2 regions of the Elstera cyanobacteriorum genome follow, and region 1 is predicted to be linked to the other one. Evidence: predicted binding sites of a transcription regulator. Region 1 holds the regulator's gene; the other holds the start of a gene.

What was found. Region 1 encodes PhoB, which activates phosphate uptake and scavenging genes when phosphate is short. Its sites were predicted from a motif close to TNTCATAAAACTGTCA; they were not measured.
Region 2: the regulator PhoB is predicted to act here: its motif matches at 2,744-2,759, upstream of CHR90_RS02975 (bifunctional 2',3'-cyclic-nucleotide 2'-phosphodiesterase/3'-nucleotidase).

Annotation. Positions count from the first base shown of each region.
Region 1 covers NZ_NOXS01000034.1:203,125-208,174, reverse strand. The annotation lists gene pstB (phosphate ABC transporter ATP-binding protein PstB) at 1-274, shown strand, start outside; gene phoU (phosphate signaling complex protein PhoU) at 298-1,044, shown strand; gene phoB (phosphate regulon transcriptional regulator PhoB) at 1,049-1,759, shown strand; gene CHR90_RS15940 (methyl-accepting chemotaxis protein) at 1,958-3,655, shown strand; gene CHR90_RS15935 (methyl-accepting chemotaxis protein) at 4,003-5,050, shown strand, end outside.
Region 2 covers NZ_NOXS01000025.1:12,866-17,915, forward strand. The annotation lists gene CHR90_RS02965 (GNAT family N-acetyltransferase) at 1-101, shown strand, start outside; gene CHR90_RS02970 (hypothetical protein) at 130-585, opposite strand; gene CHR90_RS02975 (bifunctional 2',3'-cyclic-nucleotide 2'-phosphodiesterase/3'-nucleotidase) at 738-2,672, opposite strand; gene CHR90_RS02980 (aldehyde dehydrogenase family protein) at 2,828-4,333, shown strand; gene CHR90_RS02985 (methyl-accepting chemotaxis protein) at 4,485-5,050, shown strand, end outside.

The sequences.
Region 1 (5,050 bases):
CATTGCGGTCGATCCCGAGGTTATTCTGATGGATGAGCCCTGCTCGGCGCTCGATCCCATTGCCACTGCGAAGATCGAAGAGTTGATCGACGAACTGCGCAGCAATTACACCATCGTCATCGTCACCCACTCGATGCAGCAGGCCGCGCGCGTGTCGCAGCGCACCGCCTTCTTCCATCTCGGGGATCTGGTCGAAGTCGGCGATACCGCGCAGATTTTCACCAATCCGAACGACGAGCGCACCCAGGGCTACATCACGGGCCGCTTCGGCTAAGCCGGGGGCAGAAGGAATAGATCATGTCGAATGAACATATCGTTTCGTCCTTCGACGAAGAGCTGCGCGCGCTGCATAAGTCGATCATGCAGATGGGTGGGCTGGTGGAAGCCCAGATCGCCCAGTCTTTGCAGGCGATGAATAAGCGCGACAGCCAATTAGCCTCCGCCGTCGTCGCCAACGACGGTCAGGTCGATGCACTGCATCACGAGATTGACGAACAGGTCGTGCGCATGCTGGCCCTGCGCCAGCCGATGGCATCCGACCTGCGCACCGTTGTTGCGTCGCTGCGCATTGCGACCGATCTCGAGCGGATCGGCGATTACGCCGCCAATATCGCCAAACGCACCCTGGCGCTGAACGTCTCGCCGACCGTCAAACCGGCGGCGGGCGTGCTACGCATGGGCAAGATCGTCCAGAGCATCGTCAATGACGTGCTGGATGCCTATGCCGACCGTAACGCCGACCGCGCCGCCGCGATCCGTGAACGCGATACGGAAGTGGATGAACTCTACACGTCGCTGTTCCGCGAGCTTCTGACCTATATGATGGAAGACCCGCGCAACATCACCGCCTGCACCCATGTACTCTTCATGTCGAAGAACCTGGAGCGGATGGGCGACCATGCCACCAATATCGCCGAAACGATCTATTACATCGTGCGCGGTAAGGTTCCAGCGGAAGAGCGCGCCAAGGGCGACCTGTCGAGCGTAACCGCGATGACCGAGAAGGGTGAAACCTTCGTGGCTGCCGACAGCAAAGGGAACTAAGGGCATGTCGCCCGTCACACCGTTAGTCCTGGTGGTCGAAGACGAAACCGCCATTGCCACACTGCTACGCTACAATCTGGAACGCGAAGGCTTCCGGGTTTGTACTGCCGCGGATGGCGAGGAAGCGCTGATCATCGCCGCCGAGCAGAACCCCGATCTGGTGCTGCTCGACTGGATGCTGCCGATGCTGTCGGGCATCGAAGTCTGTCGCCGGTTGCGCCGCCTGCCGACGGCGCGCGCGACCCCGATCATCATGCTGACGGCGCGCGGTGAGGAAGGCGACAAGATCCGGGGCCTTGATAGCGGGGCGGACGATTATGTGACGAAGCCGTTCTCGGTCTCGGAACTGATCGCCCGCGTCAAGGCTGTGCTGCGCCGCACCCGCCCGTCGGTGGATGGCGAAAGCCTGAATTTCGCCGATGTCATGCTCGATCTGGCAGCGCATCGCGTGCGCCGGAACAACCGCGACATTCACCTCGGGCCGACCGAATTCCGGCTACTGCGCTATCTGATGGAGCATCCAGGCCGGGTGTTCAGCCGCGAACAATTGCTGGATGCGGTGTGGGGCGCCGATGTCTACGTCGAGCCGCGCACGGTGGACGTTCACATCCGCCGCCTGCGCAAAGCCCTGAATGGCGAGGGGGAAACCGACATCGTGCGCACCGTCCGCTCGGCGGGTTATGCGCTGGATGAAACGGTGGATGCCACGGGCTGAGGGTCTTCGGCGCCAGTTTTCAACGGAAAATTGAAAGGCCAGGACGGGAAACCGCCCTGGCCTTTTCGCAGGCATGCAACCAATGCACGTCATGTCTGAAAAATACCTAGTCGATATTTATTTAAAAATAGTAAAATATACGGGAAATTTACAGCTTTTCCCGATCCCCATCGGGAACCCCGCCCGGAGGGCCGCCCTATGACGACCAGTCGTTTTTCCTTTGCAGGGCTTGGCGTTCAGCAACGCCTGATCCTGACCTTCGTCGCTTTGGCCGCGATCCTGGCGGGGGCGATTACCCTTAACGCCTATCGCGTGATCCGTGCGGCCCTGGTCCATGACGTACAGGCCGACGTCAATCGGGGCCTTGAGGTGATGAAACTGTTGGTTGCCGAGCGCGGCGGCCGGTTCGAGCTGGTCGGCGGGCACCTTACCCTGTCCGGGCTGCCGCTTGCGGGCGATGCGACCTTGGTCGATGCGGTCAGTAAACTATCGGGCGGGGTAGCAACGATCTTCCAGAAGGACGAACGGATCTCCACGACCGTTCAAAAGCCCGATGGGGGCCGCGCCATCGGCACCAAGCTGGCGCAAGGCCCGGCCTATGACAGTATCTTCCGCGACAAACGCACCTATAGCGGCCCGGTCGATATTTTCGGCAAACCCTATCTGGCGGTCTATGATCCGATCCTGGATGGGGCGGGCGAGGTGATCGGCATTCTATTCGTTGGCGAACCGACCGCCGTGGTCGCTGCCGAAAGCGCCACCATCCTGCAGGAAAATCTGATCGGCGCCGCCTTGGCCCTAATCTTGGGCAGCGCTATCGTCGCCCTCGTCGTCCGCTCGCAACTGCGCCGCGTCTCGCATTTGACCGATCTGTTTGCCACCTTGCAAAGCGATCCACGCATTCTGACGCCCGCTGAAACGAACCGACGCGACGAAATCGGCGCCCTGGCGCGGGCGCTGGCCGACTACTCGCGGCAACTCGACATGGCCCGCCAGCACGCCGCTGCAGAAGCGCGCAAGATCAAGCAAGAGATTGCCCGCAAGATGGCCCTGGAAATGGCCATCGCCGATTTCGGCAATAGCATCGACGGCGTTGTGGCCACGGTGGTCTCCGCCGCCGCGCAATTGCAGCAGAATGCCGAAACAGTTAACGGCAATGCCATGATGACCTCCGAACAAAGCAACGAGGTCGCGGTTGCCGCCGAACAGGCAACCGCCAATGTGCAAACCGTCGCCTCGGCCTCCGAAGAACTCAACGCCTCGATCCGGGAGATCAACCGCCAGGTCGCCGAAGCCGCCGCCATCGCCGGAACCGCTGTAACGGAGGCCGAGCAAACGGGCAGCATCGTCCGCACCTTGTCCGACGCTGGGCAGCGGATTGGCGAGGTTGTGGGGCTGATTTCCGAAATCGCCGCGCAAACCAATCTGCTGGCACTGAATGCCACCATCGAAGCCGCCCGCGCTGGGGAAGCGGGCAAAGGGTTTGCCGTGGTGGCGTCGGAAGTGAAGAACCTTGCCGGGCAGACCGCGCGGGCGACCGAGGATATTCAGGCCCAAGTCGGCGCCATTCAGCAGGCAACGCAGCAGGCCGTGACGGCGATCACCACGATCACCCGCACCATCGAGCGTATCAACGACATTAACCTCGGTGTTAAGGTCGCGATGGAGGAACAGGGGGCCGCAACCTCCGAAATCGCGCGCAATGTCACGGAAGCCGCCAGCAGCACCCAAAATGTGACGGAAATCACCATCGCGGTCACCCGCGCCGCTGTGGAAACCGGCAGCATGGCGGGCGAGGTGCTGTCGGCGGTCGGTAGCCTGACGGCCCAGGCGGAAACCCTGAAGACGGAAGTGGCGGATTTCCTCGAAAAAGTGCAGGAAGACGAGGCCGCCTGATCGGCTGCACCGGTTTTCCCAGCCTCAAGCGTATGACAAACACCCGGCCCTGCGCCGGGTGTTTTTGCGTGCGTTGATCCATGTCATGGGAAAGGGGCCGAAGCCATGCGAAATTCGCACAGTGCATTGAAATAAATACTTAACAATCACAAACGCTCTTTATTAATAATTGCCTGTGAAAATACACAGATCAAACGAAATTCCTTCTCGAAAGAAAGAATGAAATGAAGTCATTTGCCAAAAATATGAGCATTACGAATCGCATTCTTTTAACATTCTCGCTCTTATCTTTTTTGATATCTGCTGCCATCGTCGGCGGTTCGTATTTCATCGTCCGCGATGCACTAATGTCGGAAGCCTCCGATGCTTTGGAGCGTAACGGCCAATTGCTCAAAACCCTGATCGCCCATCGCGGAACGCTGGCAATCACCGACGGTAAATTGGGCCTGAACGGCAAACCGCTGGAGGGGGATGCGACAATTGTCGATGAATTCGCCGCCCTGACCAACGGCACCGCAACGATTTTCCAGGGCGACCGGCGCATTGCGACAACAGCGCTGGATGCGGCAGGCAAGCGCATCATCGGCACGCAGATGGGTCCGGGGCCGACCTATGACGCAGTTTTTGGCCGGAAACAGACCTATACCGGGATCGTGCAGGTCTCCTCCCGCGCCTATCTTGGCCGCTACGAACCGGTTTTGACGGCTGACCGCACGGTTATGGCGGTTCTGTTCGCGGGCGTGCCGCTCCAGCGGGTGGAAGCCGAGAGCGCGCGCATCATCGAACAGAATGTCGTCGTCGCCCTGGTTATGACCGCCCTCGGTATCGCCATCATCGCCTGGATCGTGCGCGGCCAGATGCGCCATGTCGGCCATCTCGCGGGTCTCTTTACCGTGCTGCAAACCTCGACCGAACCGCTGACGGTCACCGATACCGACCGCAAAGATGAAATCGGCATCCTTGCCCGCGCCTTGCAGGATTATTCCCGGCAATTGGACCTCGCCCGGCAACATGCGGCGGACGAAAAGCGCCACGCGGAGGCGGAATTACGCCGCAAAGCGGGGATCGAGCGGGCGATTGCCGGGTTTAGCGGCAGCGTCGATCAGGTCATCACCTCGCTGGTCTCCGCCTCGGAACAATTGCAGCAGAATTCCGAAACCCTGAACCAGAATGCCGCGCTGACTAGTCACCACAGCGGCGATGTGGCGGCGGCGGCCCATCAGGCGACCGGCAATGTCCAGACCGTTGCGTCTGCGACCGAGGAGCTAAACGCCTCGATCCGCGAAATCGCCCGTCAGATCGGGCAAGCGGCCACGATTGCCGGGACCGCCGTCGATGAGGCGAAGCAAACCGGGTCGGTCGTCCATACTCTGTCCGAAGCCAGCCAGCGCATCG
Region 2 (5,050 bases), on a different contig from region 1:
TCGGCCTCGGCTATCAGGTGGTGGGGGTGATCCCCGGCTACGCGCTCAACACCGCCCGCGATGGGCTGCACGGCACCACAATCTTTTATAAAGAGCTATAAATAAGTATATCGGTCTGAGCTTAACCGCTTAAACAACCGGTTGTTCTAGCGCGCTAATGACGGATGTGATTTGTTCGTTTAGATCGTATAGGAGAGCGTTAGGCTCATTCCCTGGTTTGATCTGATAAATAATCTCCGGCGTCAGCGGGGTTCCCTGCGGATTTATGACGGCTTCCATATATAAATAGGCGGCGTCTCCGCTGGTTGTTACTGTTTGTGTGATGTTGAAGCCGACCGGATCATCCGTAGAAATGTTGAGTGCCTGGGCGGAGATGAATTTTTGAAAATCCTTTAAATAAGCAATGGCTTGAGTCAGGAGGTCATTAAGCATTGGAACCATATTGGCTGAGACGATGAAGCTGCCGTCGTCCCCATTTTTATTGACCCAGCATAATTGAAAGCTCGCAAATTTCGGTGCGAGAGTGGCTATAACTTTTAAATCTGTGATCGGAAGGTTCAGAGTGCTTGTAGGTGCAGTTATCATACTGTGCTCACCGTTAGTTAAAAACTTCCCCACCCGATTCGATTTGCTGCTGAGACGTATATGCCAAGACCCAGCGGAAGCGAGGAAGAGTGAGGGGATAAGCTCGTTAGAGTAGCTTACCCCCTTTAACGCATTCGTGGAATTGCTTGGGCTTAATCCAGCTTCAGCCCATAGCGCACAAAACCGTTCTGGCCGTCGCCGAGCTTCGTCAAAGCCGGGTTGGAGGCGAGGAAGGCTTCGGCCTTGGCGCCGCTTTCGAACGCGAGGGTTACCGGCTTGCCAGTTTTGGCAAAACGCCAGTTCTTATCGGCGCTGGGGTTCACCGATTTTTGTTCGGTGATGAAGTCGATCAGCGCCTGGCGGTTTTCGTCCGGGGCTTGCAGAATGATGTTCTTGCCATCAAGGCCGGGGAACTTACCGCCGCCCGAGGCGCGGTAATTGTTGGTGACGATGACGAAGTCTTGCTTATCGTCAATCGGCTTACCTTGGAAAGCCAGGTTCTTGATGCGGCGCGCGTCGGGGGCGACCAGCTTGCCGTCGTTATCGTAGCGCTTCGGCTGGGTTACATCGACCTCATAGGTTACGCCGTCGATAATATCGAAATTGAAGGTTGGGAAGCTGGTATCGACCAGATCCTGCGGGTCGCTCTTGTTCGGGTCGATCTGTTTGAACTGGCCCGCCGACATTTCCAGCCATTCGCGCACGCCCGCACCCGTCAGCGTCACCATTTGGACCGTGTTCGGGTAGAGGTAGAGATCCGCCGCATTCTTAATGGCAATTTCACCCGCCGGAACATCGGTGTAATAGTCAGGCCCACCGCGCCCGCCCGCTTTGAAAGGTGCTGCTGCCGACAAGATCGGCAGGTTTTCGTATTTCGTGCCCTTCAGCGCCTTTTGGGCGTACCAAACCTGCGCGTCGGAAACGATCTGCACCGAGGGATCGTCCTGCACCAAGGCAAAATAACTATAGATCGGCGCTGCGACCTTACCAAAGGGGGCACGAATATACTTCAGCACCTCTTCATGGACAGGGGTAACCGCCGCGACAATATCCGGCTGATTATCGACCAGCGGAACCCGCTTGCGGTTCTCGTCGAGCTTATAGATGGGGCGGATACTGCTGGTGCCGCTGGTGACGCTCCAGCCACCGTCAGTTTTGGTCAATTCAAGGTCGAATACCCCCAGGTGGCTCCCCCAGAAGCCGGGCATGGCGATGGGAACACCATTGATGGTGCCTTTGGCGGCGTCGGCGCCCGCGAGATCTTTGAATTGTCCGGGGAAGGTAAGATGCTGATGGCCGGTTAGAACGGCGTGGATGCCAGGAACTTTCGTAAGCGCCCAGCCAGCATTTTCGGCCATATCCCCCGATTTCACCTGATCGGTGCCAATGCCGGTATGCGCTGCAAGGATGATCAGGTCAGCGCCTTTTGCTTTAACCTCGGGCACAATGGCTTCGGCGGTTGCCACAATGTCTTTGGTGACGATTTTACCGTCGAGATGGGCCTTATCCCATTGCACGATCTGCGGCGTCGTTAGACCGATGACGGCGATCTTAATGGGATGTTCCTTACCACCCGTGTCTTTCACTGTACGGTCGAGGATGACATAGGGTTTAAAACGATGGGTATTGCCATCAGTTTCAAAGATATTCGCCGAGACCGAAGGGAATTTCGCCCCTTTCAAAGCCGTATCGAGGAAGGGTAAGCCGAAGTTGAATTCATGATTACCGAGCGAAGCGGCATCATAGCCAATCAGGTTCATGGCCATATACATCGGATGTGTATCACCATCCTTCAGGCCCTTAACCTTGGCGATATAATCGCCCAACGGATTGCCCTGCAGCAGGTCGCCGTTATCGATCAGCAGGCTGTTCGGGGCTTCGGTCCGCGCTTGCCGGATCAGCGTCGCGACCTTGCTGAGGCCGACGGTATTATCCTCCGCATCCCGATAATAATCGTAATTCAGCAGACTCGTGTGCAGATCCGTGGTTTGCAGCAGCCGAAGTTTGGCGGTCACCTGCTGGGCCAGAACCGGCGTGGTCAGAAGCGATCCGGCCAGAAACAGGCCGACGAGCGAGCGCGTGCGCATGTGTATTTTCCCCTTGTCACAGTGCCCTAAGGCTTTCGCACGATAGCAAACAAACCATCTGGACGGGCTCGTGAAATTTTGGTGACGTTAGCGTCAAGTTTTTGGGCGCATTGACCCTGCCGTTGTGGCGGGCGCCCGTGGTGGAGGAAACCCCTGTGACGACCTTGCGTTCCGACGATCTCGCCCCCGTTCTCGATCCGAAGCTGTTGGCGAAGGCCCTGTCGGGCAAGCTGCTGATCAATGGCGATCTCGTCCCGGCCCTCAGCGGCAAGACCTTCCCGGTCGTCAATCCTGCAACCGGCGAACAGATTGCCGACGCCGCGTTGGGCGAAGCGGCGGATGTGGCGAAGGCCGCCGAGGCGGCGCAGGCCGCGCAGAAACTCTGGGCCGCCCGCCCGGCGCGCGAACGCGGGAAGCTGGTGGCCGCCTGCGGTCAGATTTTGCAGGAGCATCAGGAAGAACTCGGTCGCCTTGTCGCCCTTGAAACCGGCAAAGCCCTGCGCACCGAAAGCCGGGTCGAAGCCTCCGTCCTCGCCGATGTTTTTACCTTCTTCGGGGGGCTGGCGCCGGAGTTGAAGGGCGAAAGCGTGCCGTTCAACCCGGATATGTTGACGGTGACGATCCACGAACCGCTCGGCGTTGTCGGCGCGATTATCCCGTGGAATGTGCCAATGATGCTGATGGCGCTGAAAATCGCCCCGGCGTTGGTGGCGGGAAATACCGTTATCGTCAAATCGGCGGAAGAAGCGCCGCTGGCGGTTTTGCGCGCTTGTCAGCTCATGGCCTCGGTGCTGCCGAAGGGCACGCTGAATATCCTATCGGGCTTTGGGCCGGACTGTGGGGCACCGCTGGTGCAGCACCCCGCCGTGCGCAAGGTCACCTTCACCGGCTCGGTCGAAACCGGCAAGATCGTTGCTCGCGCCGCTGCCGATAAGTTGATCCCGGTCACGCTCGAACTCGGCGGCAAATCGCCGATGATCGTTTGCGCCGATGCTGACCTTGACCGCGCCGTCGCGGGGGCGATTGCAGGGGTGCGCTTTACCCGCCAGGGCCAAAGCTGCACGGCGGCGAGCCGCATTTATGTTCATGCCGACCTGCACGATGCCTTCATCGCCAAGCTGACGGCGAAGGTTAACGAGATGAAGATGGGCGATCCGCTGGACGAGGCGACCGACATCGGCACGATCATCTCCAAGGATCAGTTCGACAAAGTGCAGAACTACGTCGCCATCGGCGAGGCGGAGGGTGGTACGGCCCTCCGCTGCGCCCAAATGCCCAAGGAAGCGGCGTTGGCCAAGGGGTTCTTCGCCCAGCCGGTGGTGTTTACCGGCCTGCCCGCGACCAGTCGGGTCTTGCGCGAAGAAATCTTCGGTCCGGTTACCTGTATTCAGCCCTGGACCGATTTTGACGCGGTGATTGCTGCGGCGAACGATAGCGACTATGGGCTGGCGGCAACGATCTGGACCAAAGATCTGAAAACCGCGCTCGACGCCTCGCGCCGTCTCGAAGCCGGGCTGGTACAGGTCAATCAGAACCTCGTCGTGCAGCCGAATATTTCCTATGGCGGGATCAAGCAGTCTGGTCTTGGCAAGGAAGCCTCGCTGGAATCGATGCTTGAGCATTTCACCCATAAAAAGACCGTCATCCTGAATATGACCTAAAAAGCTAAGGAGCGGGCCGGTCTGCGGCCCGCTCCGCGTGCGTTTTTATCGCCCGATACTCGTTGTCACAGTTTAAAAACGCTCTGACTTCTGCTTACCTACTGCCCGCCGTTAAGGCCGTGGGGGCCGGGGTAAAGAGGCGGAGGGATAAGTGTTCGCACGGTTATTTTCCGGTCGGTCAGCGGATGACGCCGATTTCATCGCCTTGTGGGAAAATCTGGCCGGGGTTGGCCTGTGGCACGCCAGCCTGTTTCAGGCCGAAACGCTGCACGAGAAAAGCCAGTGGGTGTGGTCGGCGGAATTCCGGCGGCTTCTGGGGTTTGCCAGCGAAGCCGAGTTCCCGAACACGATCCAAGCGCTGGTAACGCGCCTGCACCCGGACGATGGCGAGGCCGCCCGCGCCAAGCTGCGGGCGATGATCGCCGCGCGCGGCAGTTCGGAACGCTACGATCACCCCATCCGCATCAAGTGCAAGGATGGCACCTACCGCTGGTTCCGCTTTACGGCGGGCGTTCTGCGCGATGGCGCCGGGGTGGCCGCCAAGGCTGGCGGCGCGCTGATCGACATTGATGCGGCGATGACGTTGCAGAATGACCAAAGCCAGCGGGTTGAAACGCTTGGCACAGTGTCGATGCAGCTTGAGCATTCGGTTGCCGATGCGGTGGAGGCTTCCGCCCAGAAGGTTGGCGAGGTTCGGATTGCGGCGCAGAAGCAGGT